One region of the Microvirgula curvata genome, then DNA from elsewhere that is predicted to be linked to it. Evidence: predicted binding sites of a transcription regulator. Region 1 holds the regulator's gene; each other region holds the start of a gene.

Evidence for each region. Region 1 encodes sigma-54, which starts transcription at its own class of promoters, with help from an activator protein. Its sites were predicted from a motif close to CTGGCACGCTTCATGCTT; they were not measured.
Region 2: the regulator sigma-54 is predicted to act here: its motif matches at 1,769-1,786, upstream of flgB (flagellar basal body rod protein FlgB).
Region 3: the regulator sigma-54 is predicted to act here: its motif matches at 2,404-2,421, upstream of glnA (type I glutamate--ammonia ligase).
Region 4: the regulator sigma-54 is predicted to act here: its motif matches at 1,534-1,551, upstream of ACYVG8_RS01140 (flagellar hook-length control protein FliK).

The regions. Positions count from the first base shown of each region.
Region 1 is NZ_BAAGUB010000010.1:119,907-124,098, reverse strand. Features, by position in the region: gene ptsN (PTS IIA-like nitrogen regulatory protein PtsN) at 1-277, opposite strand, end outside; gene hpf (ribosome hibernation-promoting factor, HPF/YfiA family) at 543-881, opposite strand; gene ACYVG8_RS05210 (RNA polymerase factor sigma-54) at 952-2,397, opposite strand; gene lptB (LPS export ABC transporter ATP-binding protein) at 2,407-3,141, opposite strand; gene lptA (lipopolysaccharide transport periplasmic protein LptA) at 3,138-3,707, opposite strand; gene lptC (LPS export ABC transporter periplasmic protein LptC) at 3,685-4,192, opposite strand, start outside.
Region 2 is NZ_BAAGUB010000035.1:168,630-172,821, reverse strand. Features, by position in the region: gene flgE (flagellar hook protein FlgE) at 1-140, opposite strand, end outside; gene ACYVG8_RS15760 (flagellar hook assembly protein FlgD) at 202-888, opposite strand; gene flgC (flagellar basal body rod protein FlgC) at 906-1,319, opposite strand; gene flgB (flagellar basal body rod protein FlgB) at 1,322-1,729, opposite strand; gene feoB (ferrous iron transport protein B) at 1,985-3,772, opposite strand; gene ACYVG8_RS15740 (FeoA family protein) at 3,769-3,996, opposite strand; gene ACYVG8_RS15735 (MFS transporter) at 4,176-4,192, opposite strand, start outside.
Region 3 is NZ_BAAGUB010000003.1:288,597-292,788, reverse strand. Features, by position in the region: gene glnL (nitrogen regulation protein NR(II)) at 1-310, opposite strand, end outside; gene ACYVG8_RS01545 (hypothetical protein) at 383-655, opposite strand; gene glnA (type I glutamate--ammonia ligase) at 907-2,325, opposite strand; gene ACYVG8_RS01535 (rhodanese-like domain-containing protein) at 2,654-3,103, shown strand; gene aroE (shikimate dehydrogenase) at 3,152-3,976, shown strand.
Region 4 is NZ_BAAGUB010000003.1:183,110-187,301, forward strand. Features, by position in the region: gene ACYVG8_RS01135 (flagellar basal body-associated FliL family protein) at 1-137, opposite strand, end outside; gene ACYVG8_RS01140 (flagellar hook-length control protein FliK) at 251-1,492, opposite strand; gene fliJ (flagellar export protein FliJ) at 1,602-2,036, opposite strand; gene fliI (flagellar protein export ATPase FliI) at 2,044-3,447, opposite strand; gene ACYVG8_RS01155 (FliH/SctL family protein) at 3,434-4,192, opposite strand, start outside.

The DNA of each region.
Region 1 (4,192 bases):
GCGAGTCGAACGGAATCGGGGATTTCAGGCGGATGAAGCAGCCGGCGACGTCCTTGAGCCCCTTGGCGCGACCGTGCGGGATGGCAACCCCGTGACCGAGTCCGGTGGAGCCGAGTTTTTCCCGGGCGAACAGGCTGTCGAAAACGGTGCTGCGGGCAATGCCGTAGGCGTTCTCGAACAGGATGCCGACATGCTCGAACACGCGTTTCTTGCTGCTGACGTCGAGATCGACGAGCAGGTGGTCGGTGCTGGGCAGGATCTTTGCGATCAGACTCATGGTCGTCAACGAGTACGAGTAATCAAAACGGGGCCATTCTAGCCGGTTACGGCGGGAGCGTCTGCCGCATTAGTGGGCACCCCGGCCGGTCTGCACCAGCAAAGGGCGGACCGGCAGCGGAATGCCTGTGCCGGCACCCCTCCGGGCGCGAGGGCCCGCAATCAAACGGGGGGACTGCCGTTTCCGGCAGTCCCCCCCTTTCAGTCAGGCCTGAGCCAGCGGCACGACGACCGCGGGCGCTTGCCCTTGTGAGTCTTCTTCAGGCTCAGGCTTCGGAGCCGGCGGACAGCTCCTGTGCCTTGTGCGCCTTGTCCGAGAAGTGATCCGTACTCTTCTCCTTGTGCTTCAGCACCTGTCTGTCCAGCTTGTCGGCAACCAGGTCAATGGCCGCATACATGTCGGCTGCGACTTCCTCGACGTGGATGTCCTTGCCCTTCAGGTGAACGTCGACCGTCACTTTCTGGTCGAGTTTCTCGACCGAGAGGGCGACGTTGACGGCAATGACGTTATCGACGTGGCGGGTGATGCGGTCGATTTTTTCCGACAGGTAGTCGCGCAGGCTCGGAGTGACTTCGAGATGGACGCCGGTGATGTTCAGGTTCATACCCTAACTCCTTCTGGTGGGCTGGCGTATCCATGTTGCTGGATACGCAGGGGGCGCGCCTTGACGCGCGTTAAATCGTTTTCCGCTGGTTTACCGGTGGTATCAGCAATGCCTCGCGATACTTGGCGACGGTGCGGCGGGCAACCTGGATGCCCTCGTCACCGAGCCGTTCGGCCAGCACGCTGTCCGACAGCGGTTTGTGCGGGTCTTCGTCGGCAATCAGCTTGCGCAACCGCGCCTTGATGGCGGTTGCCGAGCATTCGCCGCCGGAATCGGTGTCCAGCGCCGTGCCGAAGAAGTACTTGAGTTCGAACACGCCACGCGGACAGATCAGATACTTGCTGCTGGTCACGCGGGAGATGGTCGACTCGTGCAATCCCAATTCGTCGGCGACGTCGCGCAGCACCATGGGGCGCATTGCGACTTCACCCTGATCAAAGAACGCCTGCTGTCGCTCGACGATGACCTGCGACACCCTGAGTATAGTGTCGGCCCGCTGTTCGATGTTGCGGATCAGCCACTTGGCTTCCTGCAGCCGGCCGGACAATTGTCCGGCCTCGCCGCGGTGCCGGCTGAGCATCTGCGCGTACAGCTGATTTACTTTCAATTTGGGCTGAGTCGCAGGATTCAAGAGGGGCAGCCAGATTCCGTTGCGATCGCGACGGACCAGCACGTCGGCCATCACGTAGTGGGTGTCGCCGCTGCCGAAACCGGCGGCCGGACGCGGGTTCAGCGAGGCGATCAGCGCCTGGGCCTGCCGGATCGATTCGTCGTCGGCACCGGTGGCGCGGCGCAGCCGGGTGAAGTCGCGGTTGGCGAGCAGCGGCAGGTGGTGGCGGACGATGTCCTGCGCCAGCGGCCTGGCCGGCGACTCGGGCCGGGCCGCCAGTTGCAGCAGCAGCGATTCGGTCAGATCGCGCGAGGCGACACCGGCCGGCTCGAACTGCTGGACCAGGGTCAGCGCCACGGTCAGCTCGTCGGGATCGATCTCCAGTTCCGCCGGCAGATGGACGGCAAGCTCTTCCAGCGGGCAGGGCAGGTAGCCGTCGTCGTCCAGTTCCTCGATGATGACCATCGCCATTGCCCGGTCGCGGACCGACAGCGGCAGCTCGGCCAGCTGCGCCAGCAGATGCTCGCGCAGCGTGGTGGCCCGGGTCAGGTTCTGGTGCGGGTCCCAGTCGTCGTCTTCGTCGCTGCCGTTGCGGCCGTAGCTGGACCAGTCGTTGACCAGGTTCAGGTCGGTGGCGCTGTCGTCGTTGCCGCCGGCCCCGTCCTGCTGCTGCGGTGGCTCGCGCGGCTCGTCATGGCCGTTGATGGCAATCTCGCCGGCATCGCTGACTTCCGCGCCGTTTTCGTCACGGCCCTCGTCGCGCTCCAGCAGCGGATTGTCGGCGATGAACTGTTCCACTTCCTGTTGCAAGTCCAGCGTCGAGAGCTGCAGCAGCCGGATCGACTGTTGCAGTTGGGGCGTAAGGGTCAGTTGCTGACCCAGCTTGAGCTGGAGGCTTTGCTTCATGGCCGCTGTCTAGAGGTGGAAATGCTCGCCCAGGTAGACGCGGCGGACATTTTCGTCCTCGACCAGCGCCTGGGGCTTGCCGGCGGCAAGTACGCTGCCGGCATTGATAATGTAAGCCCGATCGCAGATGCGCAGGGTTTCGCGAACATTGTGATCGGTGATCAGTACGCCGATGCCGCGCTCCTTCAGGTAGGAGATGATCTTCTGGATATCGATGACGGCAATCGGGTCAACGCCGGCAAACGGTTCGTCCAGCAGGATGAAACGCGGGCGCATGGCCAGCGCGCGGGCGATTTCCACCCGGCGGCGCTCGCCGCCGGACAGCGACAGCGCCGGGTTGTCGCGCAGGTGGGCGATGTTCAGATCGTCGAGCAGCAGCTCCAGTTCTTCCTGGATCTTCGCCCCTTTCAGTCCGGTCAGCTCGAGCACGGCGAGAATGTTTTCCTCGACCGTGAGCTTGCGGAAGATCGAGGCTTCCTGCGGCAGATAGCCGATGCCGAGCCGGGCACGCTGGTGGATGGCCAGATGGCTGGCATCGATATCGTCGATATGGATGTCGCCGGCATCGGCCGGCACCAGGCCGACGATCATGTAGAAACTGGTGGTCTTGCCGGCACCATTCGGACCGAGCAGACCGACGACCTCACCGCTGTTGATTTCCAGCGAGACATCCTGGACCACCGTGCGCTTCTTGTAGCGCTTCTGCAGGTGGCGGACGCTGAGGCGACTGGTGGCTTGCGTCATTTATTGGCGCCTTCCTTCTTTTCACGCGGCTGGATCACCACGGTGACACGGCCCTTGCCGCCCTTCATTGCCTGGCCATGGGCATCGCTGCGGGTGCCGGTGGCCTGGAATTGCTGGGTCTTGCCGTCGTAGATGATCACATTGCCGGTGACGACGTCGCCACCGCGCTGAACTCTGCCGTTGTCATAGATTGTAACCAGTTGCTTGGCGTTGTCGTAGTCAATGCGCTGGCCCTTGCCGTTGATCCACTCGACCTTGCCGTCGCTGTCAGGGTCGAGGCGCTGGCGGAAGGTGGCCGGGTTGCCGATGGCGGTGCCGTACTGGTTGCCGGCCTTGTCCTGGTTCACCGTCAGTTTGGCGGCGGTCAGCTTCGATGTGCCCTGGGTCAGGATCACATTGCCTTCGTAGACGGTCACGCCCTTCTGCTGGTCGAGACTGGCCTGGTCGGCTTCGATATTGATCGGTTTGCTGCGGTCGGCCTTTTCGGCATGGGCGGCGAGGGCGCTGCAGACGATCAGGGCACCTGCGGCGAGGCGGAAGGAATTATTCGGATTTCGGCGGAGCATAAGTCATCCTGACGCGCGATTTGAGTTTGTATTGTTGGGTGGCATCGGCGTAGTGGAAACCCACCGAGTCAATGCGGTTGCCGCCTTCGACGTAGATTGCCGGCGCCAGGGTGTCGGCGGTGCGCTTGCGCGTATCGACGGTCAAGCGGGTGGTGTCCAGCGTGGCCGGCAGCGGATGCTGCGCCGAAGGCTCTCGCCGGGCGCGGACCTTGCCGTCGAGGAAGGCGATGCCGGTATCGTTGTTGTACAGGCCGCTGGTGGTAAAGATCGACAGATCCTTCCGTCCCAGGCTGTACTGTTCCAGCGTCGAGTCGGTAAAGAATACCCGCTTGTCTTCCGGATATTGCCACATGGATTTGCCGAAGGCGTGGCGGTCGATGCGGCCATTGGCGTCGAAGCTGGTGCCGACAAAGTCGGACGCCATGTACTCGACCGTACCGCGGTTGACCGGGTCGCGGCCGGCCGGCAGCATCGACAGCAGGTAT
Region 2 (4,192 bases), on a different contig from region 1:
AAGTTGGCGGCGAACATGTCGGCGAACTCGGCACGCGAGCCCTTGTAGCCGACGGTGGAGGCGTTGGCGATGTTGTTGCCGATGGCGCCGAGCTGATTGTTCGCGGCGTTGATGCCGGCCAGACCGTGTTGGAAAGCCATGATGAATCCCTTGTAAACCTGATATTCGGTAAATGCGTAACGCGTGGACGGTCGTGACCGCTTACATCAGTTCGCGGACCTTGCTGATATCGACGTTCTCGCCGGTCGACAGTGCCAGCAGGACATTGCCGTCCTTCCAGGTCAGCGCATCGACGCGCGAATAGGCCAGTGCCGTCGCCGTGGTCGCCGCGCCGCCCTTGGTGGCGCTGACGCTGAACGTGTAGTTGCCGGAATCCAGTTGCGTGCCATCGCTGGTCTTGCCGTCCCAGACGAAGTGGGCGGTGCCCGCTTCCTGCGCGCCCATGCTGACCTTGTCGACCAGGTTGCCCTTGCTGTCGTAGACCGACACCACGACGGCATCGGCGCCGTTCGGCAGCTCGACGGCACCGGCCGACGAACCGCTCTTGGTGCCGTCCTCGGCCGTCTTGACCGTCAGCGGCAGGCCGGACCCCGGGGTCAGCGCGACGTGACCGATCATGCCGGCGGCCGCGAAGCTCTGGCTGGCGGCATAGGCCGACGACAGCGAGGTCATGGTGGTGTTCAGCTTCTCGATCCCTTCGACCGTACTCAGCTGGGCCATCTGGCTGGTGACCTGCGAGTTGTCCATCGGGTTCAGCGGATCCTGCGACTGCAGCTGGGCCATCAGCAGTTTCAGGAACTGGTCCTGGATCGCGCTGGAACCGGATTTGGTCGTCGTGCTCGACGTATTGAACTTGTCGTACGGGTTGGTGGTAACGGCGGTGGTCATCTGGGTTCGCTCCGGGATCAGGCTTGGCCGATGGTCAGCGTCTTTTGCAAGAGCTGCTTGGTCGTGTTCATCATTTCAACGTTGGTCTGGTACGAGCGCGATGCGGAAATCATGTCGGTCATTTCTTCGACCGGGTTGATGTTCGGCATGGTCACGTAACCGTTCTTGTCGGCCAGCGGGTTGCCCGGGTCGTAGCTCATGCGCGGCGGCGACTGGTCTTCGACGATGGCGGTCACTGCCACCTTGGCGATTTTCGGTTCGGCGCTGTCGACCGGGATCGGGGTGAACACGATGCGCCGGGCCTTGTACGGCTCGCCGTTGCTGGACACCGCACTGTCGGCGTTGGCCATGTTGCTGGCGACGACGTTCAGGCGCTTGGACTGGGCCGTCAGCGCGCTGCCGGCGATATCGAGGACGCGACTAAGCGACATGATTATTGACCCTTGATGGCGTCGGACAGACCGCTGATCCGACGGTTGAGGAAAGTCAGCGTGGACTGATAGTGGATGGAGTTGTCCATGAAGGCGGAGCGCTCCTGGTCCATGTCCACGGTGTTGCCGTCAATCGACGGCTGTACGGCCTGGCGATACTGCACTTCCACGCCGTCGCTGCCGCTGGTCTGCTTGCCGCTCAGGTGGCGGCCATCGGTGCGGTTCATGCCCAGGCTCGACTGGGTACCGGCCAGCTCGGCCTTCAGTGCCGAGGCGAAGTCGAAGTCGACCGCCTTGTAGTTCGGCGTATCGGCGTTGGCGATGTTCGAAGCAATGACCTCGTTGCGCCTGGCGCGCAGGTCGAGTGACTTCTGCTGCAGTTCGAAATGTTTGGCGATCTTGTCGAGCATGGGTATCCGCTGCGATGACAGTATGAACGGGACACATTAAAGCAGGTTTCGTGCCAGATGCAACCCGGCGTATCGGGCCAGCCAGCCCCCTGATTTTGCTGGGTTTTCAAACGCGACAAAAATCCGGCACAGCGAATGCCGCAGTGCCGGACGTGCCAACGGCAAATCTTGCCGCCCCGCTTTCCGGGCGGAGCCGGAACGACAACGCCCGGCGCAGGATGCGCCGGGCGTCATGCTGTCGCGGGCTGCGCGCGGCTAGCCGACCAGCAGTCGCGCGCTCTGGTAGAACACGAAGCTGACCACCCAGGCCAGGCCCAGCGACCACGCTACCGACAGCGTGGTGAAGCCGAAACTCTTCGACTCCTTGTAGATCGCGGCCACGGTGGCGACGCACGGCACATAGATCAGCGTGAACAGCATGAAGCTGTAGGCCGAAATCCAGTCGATGTGGCGGACGACCACGTCACCGAGGTTGTTCTCCTGCACGCCATAGATGACCGCCATCGAACCGAGCAGGATTTCCTTGGCGACAAAGCCGAACATCAGCGCCACCGCCAGCCGGTCCTCGATGCCGATCGGTGCCAGCAGCGGCCGGAAGAAGTGCCCCAGCGCCTCGGCAAAGGTCGGACCGTTCGCCCCGATATGGAAGGTGGTCAGCGCCCAGACCAGCACCACGCCGATCAGGATCATGGTCGATGCCAGCTTCAGGAACGCCCGCACTTCGCCCCAGGCACGCAGCAGCAGATGACGTGGCGTCGGCAGCCGGTACGGCGGAATTTCCAGCACGAACAGCTCGTGACTGTGGAAACCGCGCTTGAACAGCCAGGCCGACAGCATGGCGACGGCAAAGCTGACCAGGTACAGGCTGAACAGCACCCACGGCGCGGCCAGCGGCGAGAACATCGTGGTGGAGAAGAACAGGAATACCTGCAGCCGTGCCGAGCAGACCGAGAACGGGATGGTCAGCATCGACAGCAGCCGCATCTTGCGGTCGCGCATGATGCGCGTCCCCATGATGGCCGGCACATTGCAGCCGAAGCCCATCAGGTGCATGACGAAGCCGCGGCCGTCCAGGCCAAGCCGGCTCATCATTGCGTCCATCAGGAAGGCGGCGCGGGCCAGGTAGCCGGCATCCTCGACAATCGCCATCAGCACGAAGAACACGAACACCAGCGGCGCAAAGGTCAGCACCGTGGTCATGCCGGTCCAGACCCCGTCGAGCAGGAAGCCCGACAGCCAGGACGGCGCACCGGACAGCAGCGGGTCGAGCACCGCGCCGCGCAGGGCGCCCAGCCCCTCGTCCAGCCCGTCCTGGATCGGCGTACTGATCAGATAGGTCAGCTGGAACAGAATGGCCATCAGCACGAAGAACAGCGGCAGGCCCAGCCACGGATGCAGCAGCCAGCGATCGACCTTCTCGGTCGTGCTTTCGGACAGCCGGGGCGGCACATGGAAGGTGGCGTCGGCCAGCGCACGCTGCGCCAGCGACCAGGCGACGGCGTCGCTTTCGTCGGCCAGTTGCGGCGGCAGCACCGCATGACGGGCCTCGTCGCTGCCATTGGCCAGCCGGGCCAGCGCCTCCAGCACGGCCGGCCAGTTCTCGCCGCGCCGCGCGCTGGTCATCAGCACCGGCGCGCCCAGTTCCTTCGACAGCCGGGCCTCGTCGACGGTGATGCCGAGCTGGCGCGCCTCGTCCGACATGTTCAGCAGCACCAGCAAGGGCACGCCGGTCGCGCGCAGCTGCAGCGCCAGCCGCAGCTGCCGGTCGAGCTGGGTCGCATTGAGGATGACGACGAAGGCGTGAAAATCGCTGTCGGTCAGCATCTGCCGCACTACCGCCTCGTCCTCGGCATAGCCGGACAGGTCGTTGATGCCCGGCAGGTCGATCAGGTCGACCATGTGGCCGCCAAGCAGGATTTTGGCGCGGGCGATCTCGACCGTCAGTCCCGGCCAGTTGCCGACCCGTTGCGACAGCCCGGTCAGGCGGTTGAACAGCGTGGACTTGCCGGTATTCGGCAGACCGATCAGGGCGAAGCGCTTCATAGCGGCGTCACCTCGATCTGGCGCGCCACGTCACGGCGCAGGATCACGTCCGTGCAGCCGATACGGACCAGCAGCGGTCCGCCCAGTACCGCACGACGCACGACCTGGATATGGGCGCCGGTTTCGATACCGAAACAGCGCAGGCGGCCCGCTGCGTCCCGGGGAAGATTCAGCGCCGAGACCGCGGCCGGGGTGGCGGGGGCAAGCGCAACAAGCGATGACATGGCAATTCCGACAGAAAGAGGTGGGATGGGACACATTCTCATTATCAGCAAACACTGATGCAATCGTGTGACAGTCCGGAGTTGACCCCGGTCAAGCTTTGCAGGATGACGACCGCGCTGGCGCGTGGATGTCATCAGGCAATGCCACGCCCAATGACATCAACATTGCCGGATCGGTGCTAGACACGCACGACTG
Region 3 (4,192 bases), on a different contig from region 1:
GCGCCGCCGCGCCGTTGGCGTCGATCGGCGTCAGCGAGCAGTACAGGTGCAGGTGCAGCTGGTTGGTGGTGTCCAGTGTCAGATCGTGTTCGGTGAAACTGACATCGTTGTCGACGGCGGTGGCCAGGCCGCGCATCAGCGGCTGGGCATTGACGAACAGGCTCGACAGGGTGTGGCGGACCAGTTCGCGACTGCCCAGTGCCAGCAGGTTTTCGGCTGCCGGGTTGGCGTGGAGGATGGCGCCCTCGCGGTTGACGGCGAGGACCGCCGTGTCGAGCAGGGCAAGACCGGCGAAAACGGAATCGGGCATCGGCAGCCAAAAGGGAATGAATAACGACGATAAAGCAAAATGCCTGCCATGTGGCCGGCACCCGTGCCGGGCTCAGCGCGGACGGTCGGGCAGACGGCGCGGCGCGGGCCGGATGTCCATGTCGATATCGCGTACCGGTGCCGGCTGGCGATCACTCGCTGGCGGGATCGGTGCGATGGTGCCGAAGCGGGACGGCGGCGCATACGGCGCGGTCGGCACCGGGCGCGAGAGCCGGATGTCGGGCGGCGTCGGGTATGGTGTCGTGCCGTCCACCGGCACGGGCGCGGCGGTTACCGGCAGCGCCAGCAGCGCAGCCAGCAGCGGAAGGGCGGGGCGCAGAGTCATGCTGCCGATGATACGCCATCGACCGGGTCGGAAAAGGCTGAAAAAAGTGACCACGTCTAACGGACGGGCGAAGCGGGGTTTCCCCGCGGCGGCGGGGACGGAAGCGGGGCAGATCCTGTCAGCCGGCGTGCACCGCGCCACGGTGAACGTCGGTGCCCGGCCGTGCAAAAAAACCGGGGGACTGTCGTGTGACAGTCCCCCGTATCAGCCGGGCGGGCTCCCGGTGTTCCGGTGCCCGCCCGGCCAGGCCCTTACAGGCTGTAGTACTCGTCGAACTCGACCGGGTGCGGCGTCATGCGGATGCGGTTGACTTCCTGCATCTTGAGTTCGATGAAGGCATCGATCCACTCGTTGCTGAACACGCCGCCACGGGTCAGGAAGTCGCGGTCCTTGTCGAGCTCGCCCAGCGCTTCGTCCAGCGACGCGCAGACGGTCGGGATCAGCTTGTCTTCTTCCGGCGGCAGGTCGTACAGGTTCTTGCTGGCCGGTTCGCCCGGGTGGATCTTGTTCTGCACGCCGTCCAGGCCGGCCATCATCAGCGCGGCGAAGCACAGGTACGGGTTGGCCGAAGGGTCCGGGAAGCGCGCTTCGATGCGGCGGGCCTTCGGGCTGGCCACGTGCGGAATGCGGATCGAGGCCGAACGGTTGCGGGCCGAGTAGGCGAGCTTCACCGGGGCTTCGTAATGCGGCACGAGGCGCTTGTACGAGTTGGTGCCCGGGTTGGTGATCGCGTTCAGCGCCTTGGCGTGCTTGATGATGCCGCCGATGTAGTACAGCGCGAAGTCGGACAGGCCGGCATAGCCGTCACCGGCGAACAGGTTCACGCCGTCTTTCCAGATCGACTGGTGAACGTGCATGCCCGAGCCGTTGTCGCCGCAGATCGGCTTCGGCATGAAGGTGGCGGTCTTGCCGAAGCTGTGGGCGACGTTCTGCACCACGTACTTGGTGATCTGGGTCCAGTCGGCGCGCTGGGTCAGCGTGCTGAAGCGGGTGCCGATTTCACACTGGCCGGCGGTCGCCACTTCGTGGTGGTGCACTTCGACCGGCACGCCGAGTTCTTCCAGCACCAGGCACATTTGCGAGCGCATGTCCTGGAAGCTGTCGACCGGCGGGACCGGGAAGTAGCCGCCCTTGACGCGCGGACGGTGGCCGGTGTTGGCGCCGTCGAGCGGATCGGCGGACGACCAGGCGGCTTCTTCCGAGTTGATCTTCACGTGGCAGCCGGACATGTCGGCGTGCCAGGTGATGCTGTCGAACACGAAGAATTCCGGTTCCGGACCGAAGAAGGCGACATCGCCGATGCCGCTGGCCTTCAGGTAGGCTTCAGCGCGCTTGGCGATCGAACGCGGGCAGCGGTCGTAGCCCTTGCCGTCGGCCGGATCGACCACGTCGCAGGTCATGAACACCGTCGGTTCGTCGTAGAACGGGTCGATGAAGGCCGTCGCCGGGTCGGCGATCAGCAGCATGTCGGAGGCCTGGATACCCTTCCAGCCGGCGATGGACGAGCCATCGAACGCATGGCCGTGCTCGAACCAGGCTTCGGCATCTTCGGTCAGGACGTGCGCCGGGATGGTGACGTGCTGTTCCTTGCCCTTGGTGTCGGTAAAGCGCAGGTCAACGAACTTTACGTCGTTATCCTCGATCAGTTTCTTAACGTCGGCAGCCGCCATACAAATCTCCCAAAGTGTTCAGGTGTTACGAGTCGTTCAAGTTGAGGTCCGGGCGCACCGGATAGCTGGCAGAAGACATAGCAGAAACTGTGCCATGCCCGCTGTCGCGGCATTCCCGGGGACTGGACGCCGTCCCGTCCGGCTCGCTCAATGGCATGATGCACCATAAGCGTGCAATTTGCCGTGCGGTGGCACAAAACCGGTGCATTGCTGACGGGCATGCACCGGTTTGGACCGTCCGGCGACTGCCGGACAAGCCTTGTCATTGTCCGTGCATTCGCTGCTACTATAATCGCCCGAACATGACACCCGGCTTGCTGGCTTCGCGATGGACGACACAATTGACACAATTCTGGCCCGGGCCGCGACACGCGGACGCGAAGCGGGCAGCGCCTATGCCGGTGAGGTGACCCCGGCGGAGGCCTGGCGACTGGTCGAACTGGGCGCCGCGCGCCTGGTCGACGTGCGCAGCGCTGCCGAGTGGAGCTTTGTCGGCATGCCGCCGTCCGCGACCGGCATCGAATTCAGGACCTGGCCCGGCATGCAGCCCAATCCGGCCTTTGCCGGCCAGCTCGAAGCGGCGGTGGCGAAAGACCTGCCGGTCCTGTTCCTGTGCCGCAGCGGGGTCCGCTCGGTGGCCGCCGCCACGCTGGCGGCCGGGCTGGGCTACCAGGCCTACAACATCCTCGACGGCTTCGAGGGCCCGCTCGACGGGCAGGGCCAGCGCAACCGCCTTGGCGGCTGGCGTGTCAGCGGCCTGCCATGGCGGCAGGGCTGAGCCGCCCCGCGACCGAATTCCGAATTTCCCTTTGCGATAGTGACCATCATGACCCAACGCTACGCCGTTATCGGCAACCCGATTGCGCACAGCCAGTCGCCGTACATCCACCTCGAGTTCGCCCGCCTGCAGGGAGTGCCGCTGGCCTATGAACGCCTGCTGGCGCCGCTGGACGGCTTTGCCGCCAGCGTGCGCGATTTTGTCGCCGGCGGCGGCCACGGACTGAACGTGACCCTGCCGTTCAAGCTCGAAGCGCATGAGCTGGCGCGGCAGCACCTGACCGAGCGTGCCCGTGCGGCCGGGGCCGTCAATACGCTGACTTTCCGCGATGGCGAGGTCCATGGCGACAATACCGACGGTATCGGCCTGACCCGTGACATCACCGTCAACCTCGATGTCGCCATCGCCGGCAAGAATGTGCTGGTGCTGGGCGCCGGCGGCGCCGTGCGCGGCGTGCTGCTGCCGCTGCTGGAGCAGAAGCCGGCCAGCGTCACCCTGGTCAACCGCACGCTGGACAAGGCGCAGCAGGTTGCGGCCGACTTCGCCGGCTGGGGCCGGATCGAGGTCTGTGCGTACGAGCAACTGGCCGGACGCCACTTCGACATCGTCATCAACGGCACGTCGGCCGGCCTCAGCGGCGCGCTGCCGCCGCTGCCGGACGGGGTGCTGACCGACAGCGAGCTGGTCTACGACATGGTGTACGGCAAGGGCCTGACGCCGTTCCTGGCGCGGGCGCAGGCCGAACGGGCCGGCATGCTGTCCGACGGACTGGGCATGCTGGTCGAACAGGCGGCCGAGTCGTACCGGATCTGGCATGGCGTGCAGCCGGAGACACGTCCGGTGATGAACAGCCTTCGCGATTTGCTGGCATGACTGACGGCTGCGCCGTTACATGCCCGACCCACGGCCGGTTCTTCCGGCTCAGACTGCTGATAAAGGTGGGCACCGACGGTCACCGTGGCGTCGGTGCACGCCCGACTGACAGGATCTGCCGTGAGTACGGCAGTCTGTCTGATTGACTCCTGCCTCTTCCGTCCCCGCCGCTGCGGGGAAACCTCGCTTCGCTCGTCCGTTCTTCAATGGACGGGG
Region 4 (4,192 bases), on a different contig from region 1:
AACGTCGGCGCGACCGGCGCGGCGGCGGCTTCTTCAGCCTTCGGCTTGCTTTCGCCATTGCCGTGCGCCAGGAACAGATAGCCGACAGCGCCAGCGAGCAACAGGACAACTCCGACCAGCGCGCCAATGACCAGCATTAGTTTTTTACCGCCCGCTGCCGGTTGAGCTTCTGCCAAAGATGCCATGTGCAATACCTGTAAAGATTTGTAAATACGTATTTTCGCGTAATTGTCGCTTGCCGACTAGCGTATCACGCAAATACGCTGACTCTTCCATCATCCTTGCCGGTCGCAGGCTGGATAACTGTTGTCGTCACCCCCGCGCCGGCATTGCCATCCAGCGAAAAACTGCCGTCGCCGCGGCCGGACGAGGACTGCCCGCCCTGTTGCGCAAATGACGACGCGCTCTGCTGATCGCGCTGCCCGCTCGACACCTGCGCATCGGCAAGCTGGATGCCCTGCCCGGCCAGTTGCTGCGCCAGGCGCGGCAGGTTCTGTTCCAGTACATCCCTTGTATTCGGCACGGCGGAGACAAAATTGAGCGTCAACTGATTTTCCGCGCCGAACTTCAGCGTGACCTCGATCGGCCCCATTTTTTCCGGGTTCATCTGCAGGCGAGCCCCGTCGAGCTTGTGCTGCGCCAGCAGGGCGACGTGCTGGCCGAGCTCCTGGCCCCATTGCGGGCTGGTCACCGGCTGCTGCATCTGCAGTGCCAGCGGGGCCGGAGCGGCGGCAGTCGGCGCGGTCTGTCCGCCATTGGCGATATGGGCCAGTGCCGAGGCCGCCTGCTGCGGCGTGGCGGCGCTGGCGACGGTGGCCGCACCGGAGGATCGGGCCGCCGCCTGCAGTTCGCTGCCGAAGTCCACCGGTTGCTTGCTCTCGACCGGCGCGGTTTCGTCCAGCGTGGCTTTTGCCACGCCCTGGGTGCCGGGCTGCGCAGCCCGGCCCGCGGCAGCGGTGGTGGCGGCAGCACGCTGCGCGGCAGCATCCTGGACGGTCTTGCCGCCGTCCTGTGCCGGTACCTGAGCCTGGCCCTGTGCATTGCGCGCCGCCACAGCGGCACGGTCGGCCGCCTGGGCGGCATTCTCCTCGCTGTCACCGCTGGCGGCCACGACCGCGGCGCCCTCGTCCCTGCCCGTCAGGCGCAGGTCGGCCTGACCGTCGTCGCTGGCAGCCACGACCTGCTCGCCAACCGCGGTGTCGACGACCGGTTTGACCGGCTCGGTCAGCACCGGCGCGCCCAGCATGGCGGCAAGTGTTGCCGGATCGGGACGGACGTCCTTGCCGTCCGGCTCCCCGGTCTTGCTGTCCGCCTCGTCGACCACGGTGGTCTTGTCGGTCTTGCCCTTGCCGTCGAGCACGGCGATCTGTTCGTCGACCAGCTGTGTGAACGTGTTGTCCGGCGTGGACGGTCCTTTTCCTGCCGAAGCGGTCTTGCTGCTGGCGGCAGACTGCGCCTGGGCGACGGTCGGGGTGGAAAGCGAAATACTCATGGCAGGCAGGCCCAAGGTTAGGTACACAACAGACAACAGCAATGCAAGAATCATGCCTGAAAAAATGCGCCATGCGGCGCAAGAAACGATCCGGAATTCCAGTCGCGGCCTAGCGTGGACGGCGGAAACCGCGGGTGGCCAGTTCGTCGGTCAGCTTCTGCTCGCGCCGCGCCTTGACCGCCTGTTCGCGCTGCGCGGCCTGCTCGTCGAGGGTTTCGAATGCCTTCAGTTTCTTGCGCTCGGCCAGCCAGCGGGTGCGCGTGGCTTCGCACTCCGCCTCGCGCAGAACCAGTTCCTCGCGCTGGGCATTCACGGCAGTCTCGATGCGTTCGAGAAAGCGCTGATAGTCGGCCCACTGCACGGCTGACATGCCGGTGCTGGCACGCTGGATGCGCTGCATGCGGTATTCGGCCAGAAACTGCTCCAGTTGCGCGAGTTTCTGCCCGGCCTGGACCAGACGCTGCTGTGCCTGGCCCATCAGTTTGGCGGCGGCGTCGGTGCGATCGGTCGCCAGCCGGGTCAGCAGTGCGTAACGGCTGTTCATGCCGGGCTCACTGGCCCGTGACCTGCACCAGCCCGGCGAGCGAGGTCTCGAAGTCGCTGGCCTCGCCGGCCGGCTGGATCAGGTAGGCATTCATGGCCGGTTCGAGGCGGATGGCCTCGTCCAGCAGGCGGTCGGCGCCGGGCACGTAGGCACCGACGCTGATCAGGTCCAGGTTGCGCTGGTAGCGCGAATAGAACTGCTTGAAGCGGCGGGCGGCGTCCAGGTGTTCCTGCGGGACGACGTCGGCCATGACCCGGCTGATCGACTGTTCGATGTCGATGGCCGGATAGTGGCCGGATTCGGCCAGCCGGCGACTGAGCACGAAGTGGCCGTCGAGAATGGCCCGTGCACTGTCGGCAATCGGGTCCTGCTGGTCATCGCCCTCGGACAGCACGGTATAGAACGCGGTAATCGAGCCACCGCCCGGCCGGCCGTTGCCGGCCCGCTCGATCAGTTGCGGCAGCTTGGCGAACACGGACGGCGGATAGCCTTTGGTGACCGGCGGTTCGCCGATGGCCAGGGCGATTTCGCGCTGGGCCATCGCATAGCGGGTCACCGAGTCCATCAGCAGCAGGACGTCCAGTCCCTGGTCGCGGAAGTACTCGGCCAGCGCGGTCGCATAGGCGGCGCCGTGCAGGCGCATCAGCGGCGGTGAGTCGGCCGGCGCGGCGACCACGACCGAACGGGCGAGGCCTTCCTCGCCGAGAATGGCTTCGATGAAGTCCTTGACCTCGCGGCCCCGTTCGCCGATCAGCCCGACCACGACCACGTCGGCACGGGTGTACTTGGCCATCATGCCGAGCAGCACCGATTTGCCGACACCGGAGCCGGCGAACAGGCCGAGACGCTGGCCGCGGCCGACCGTCAGCAGGCCGTTGATGGCGCGCACGCCGACGTCCATGCTGTCGCGCACCGGGTCGCGGTCGAGCGGATTGACCGGCTGCGAGTACAGCGGATAGAAATCGTCGGCCAGGATCTCGCCGCCGTCGTCGAGCGGTCGCCCGAGCGAGTCGACGATGCGCCCCAGCAGCTTGAAGCCGACCGGCACCCGTCGCCCGCCAGCCTGGTCGGACGGCGCCTGGCTGTGGCCGAAGCGCGGCGGCGAATGCACGATCAGCGGTTCGACGGCAATGCCCGGCATCAGGCCGTGCACGTTGTTGACCGGCATCAGGAACAGGGTGTCGGTGTTGAAGCCGACCACTTCGGCTTCGACCCGCCGGCCGTCCGGCAGGCAGACCGAGCAGGCGCCGCCGACCGGCAGCCGCAGCCCGGCCGCTTCCATCACCATGCCGGTGACGCGCGTCAGCTGGCCGTTCGGTCGCGACAGGTCCGCCGTGCGCACGGTGTCGCGGCAGGCGGACAGGTAATCACTCCACGGATGGCCGGATTGGCCGGTCTCAGCGGACGACATGATCCGCCTCGACGTCACCCGGCACCGGTTCGGCACCGAGCGCTTCACCCAGCGCTTCGCGCCGGGTGGCCAGGCGCAGGTCGATCCGCCCGCTGGGCAGGTCGATCAGACAGCCGCCGCGTCCGACCGAGGCGTCGGGAATGTACTGCCAGCTGGCATCAGCCGCCTCGCGTTCGATCACGCGGCGCGCGACGATCAGGTCGTCGGGATGCACGCGCAGCCGGGCCTGCTTCAGCGAGCCGGCCAGATTGGCCAGCGCCCCGGTCAGCAGCGGTTCCAGGGCATCCTCGCAGGCCGCCACGTGCGCGCCAACCAGCCGGTCCGCACATTCCAGCGCCAGCGACAGCAGTTGCGGCGCCAGGTCGGACTCCAGCTGGGTCAGCGAGGTTTCCAGCCGTGTGCGCAGCGCCTGCAGCAGCGCCAGTTCGGCCTGCAGCTCGGGGCGCAGTTCGTCATGTGCCGCAACTTTGCCTTCTTCGCGGCCCTTGTCCAGACCTTCGGCATGACCGGCCTCGAAACCGGCCTGCCATGCTTCCTGGTGAATGGCTTCCAGTTCGGCGGCGGTCGGGTACGACGACAGCGTTTCCGGCTCGATGTCGACCTCTTCGGTCGGCACGTCGACGCCGCGCGGATCGATTTCCGGTTCGTCGACGACTTCCGGTTCCGGCTCGGCCACGGCTTCCGGCGCGACCGGATTCAGGCGCGCGCGGGCCTTGGCCGGCGTCAGAAACGCCGGGGGGGCCGG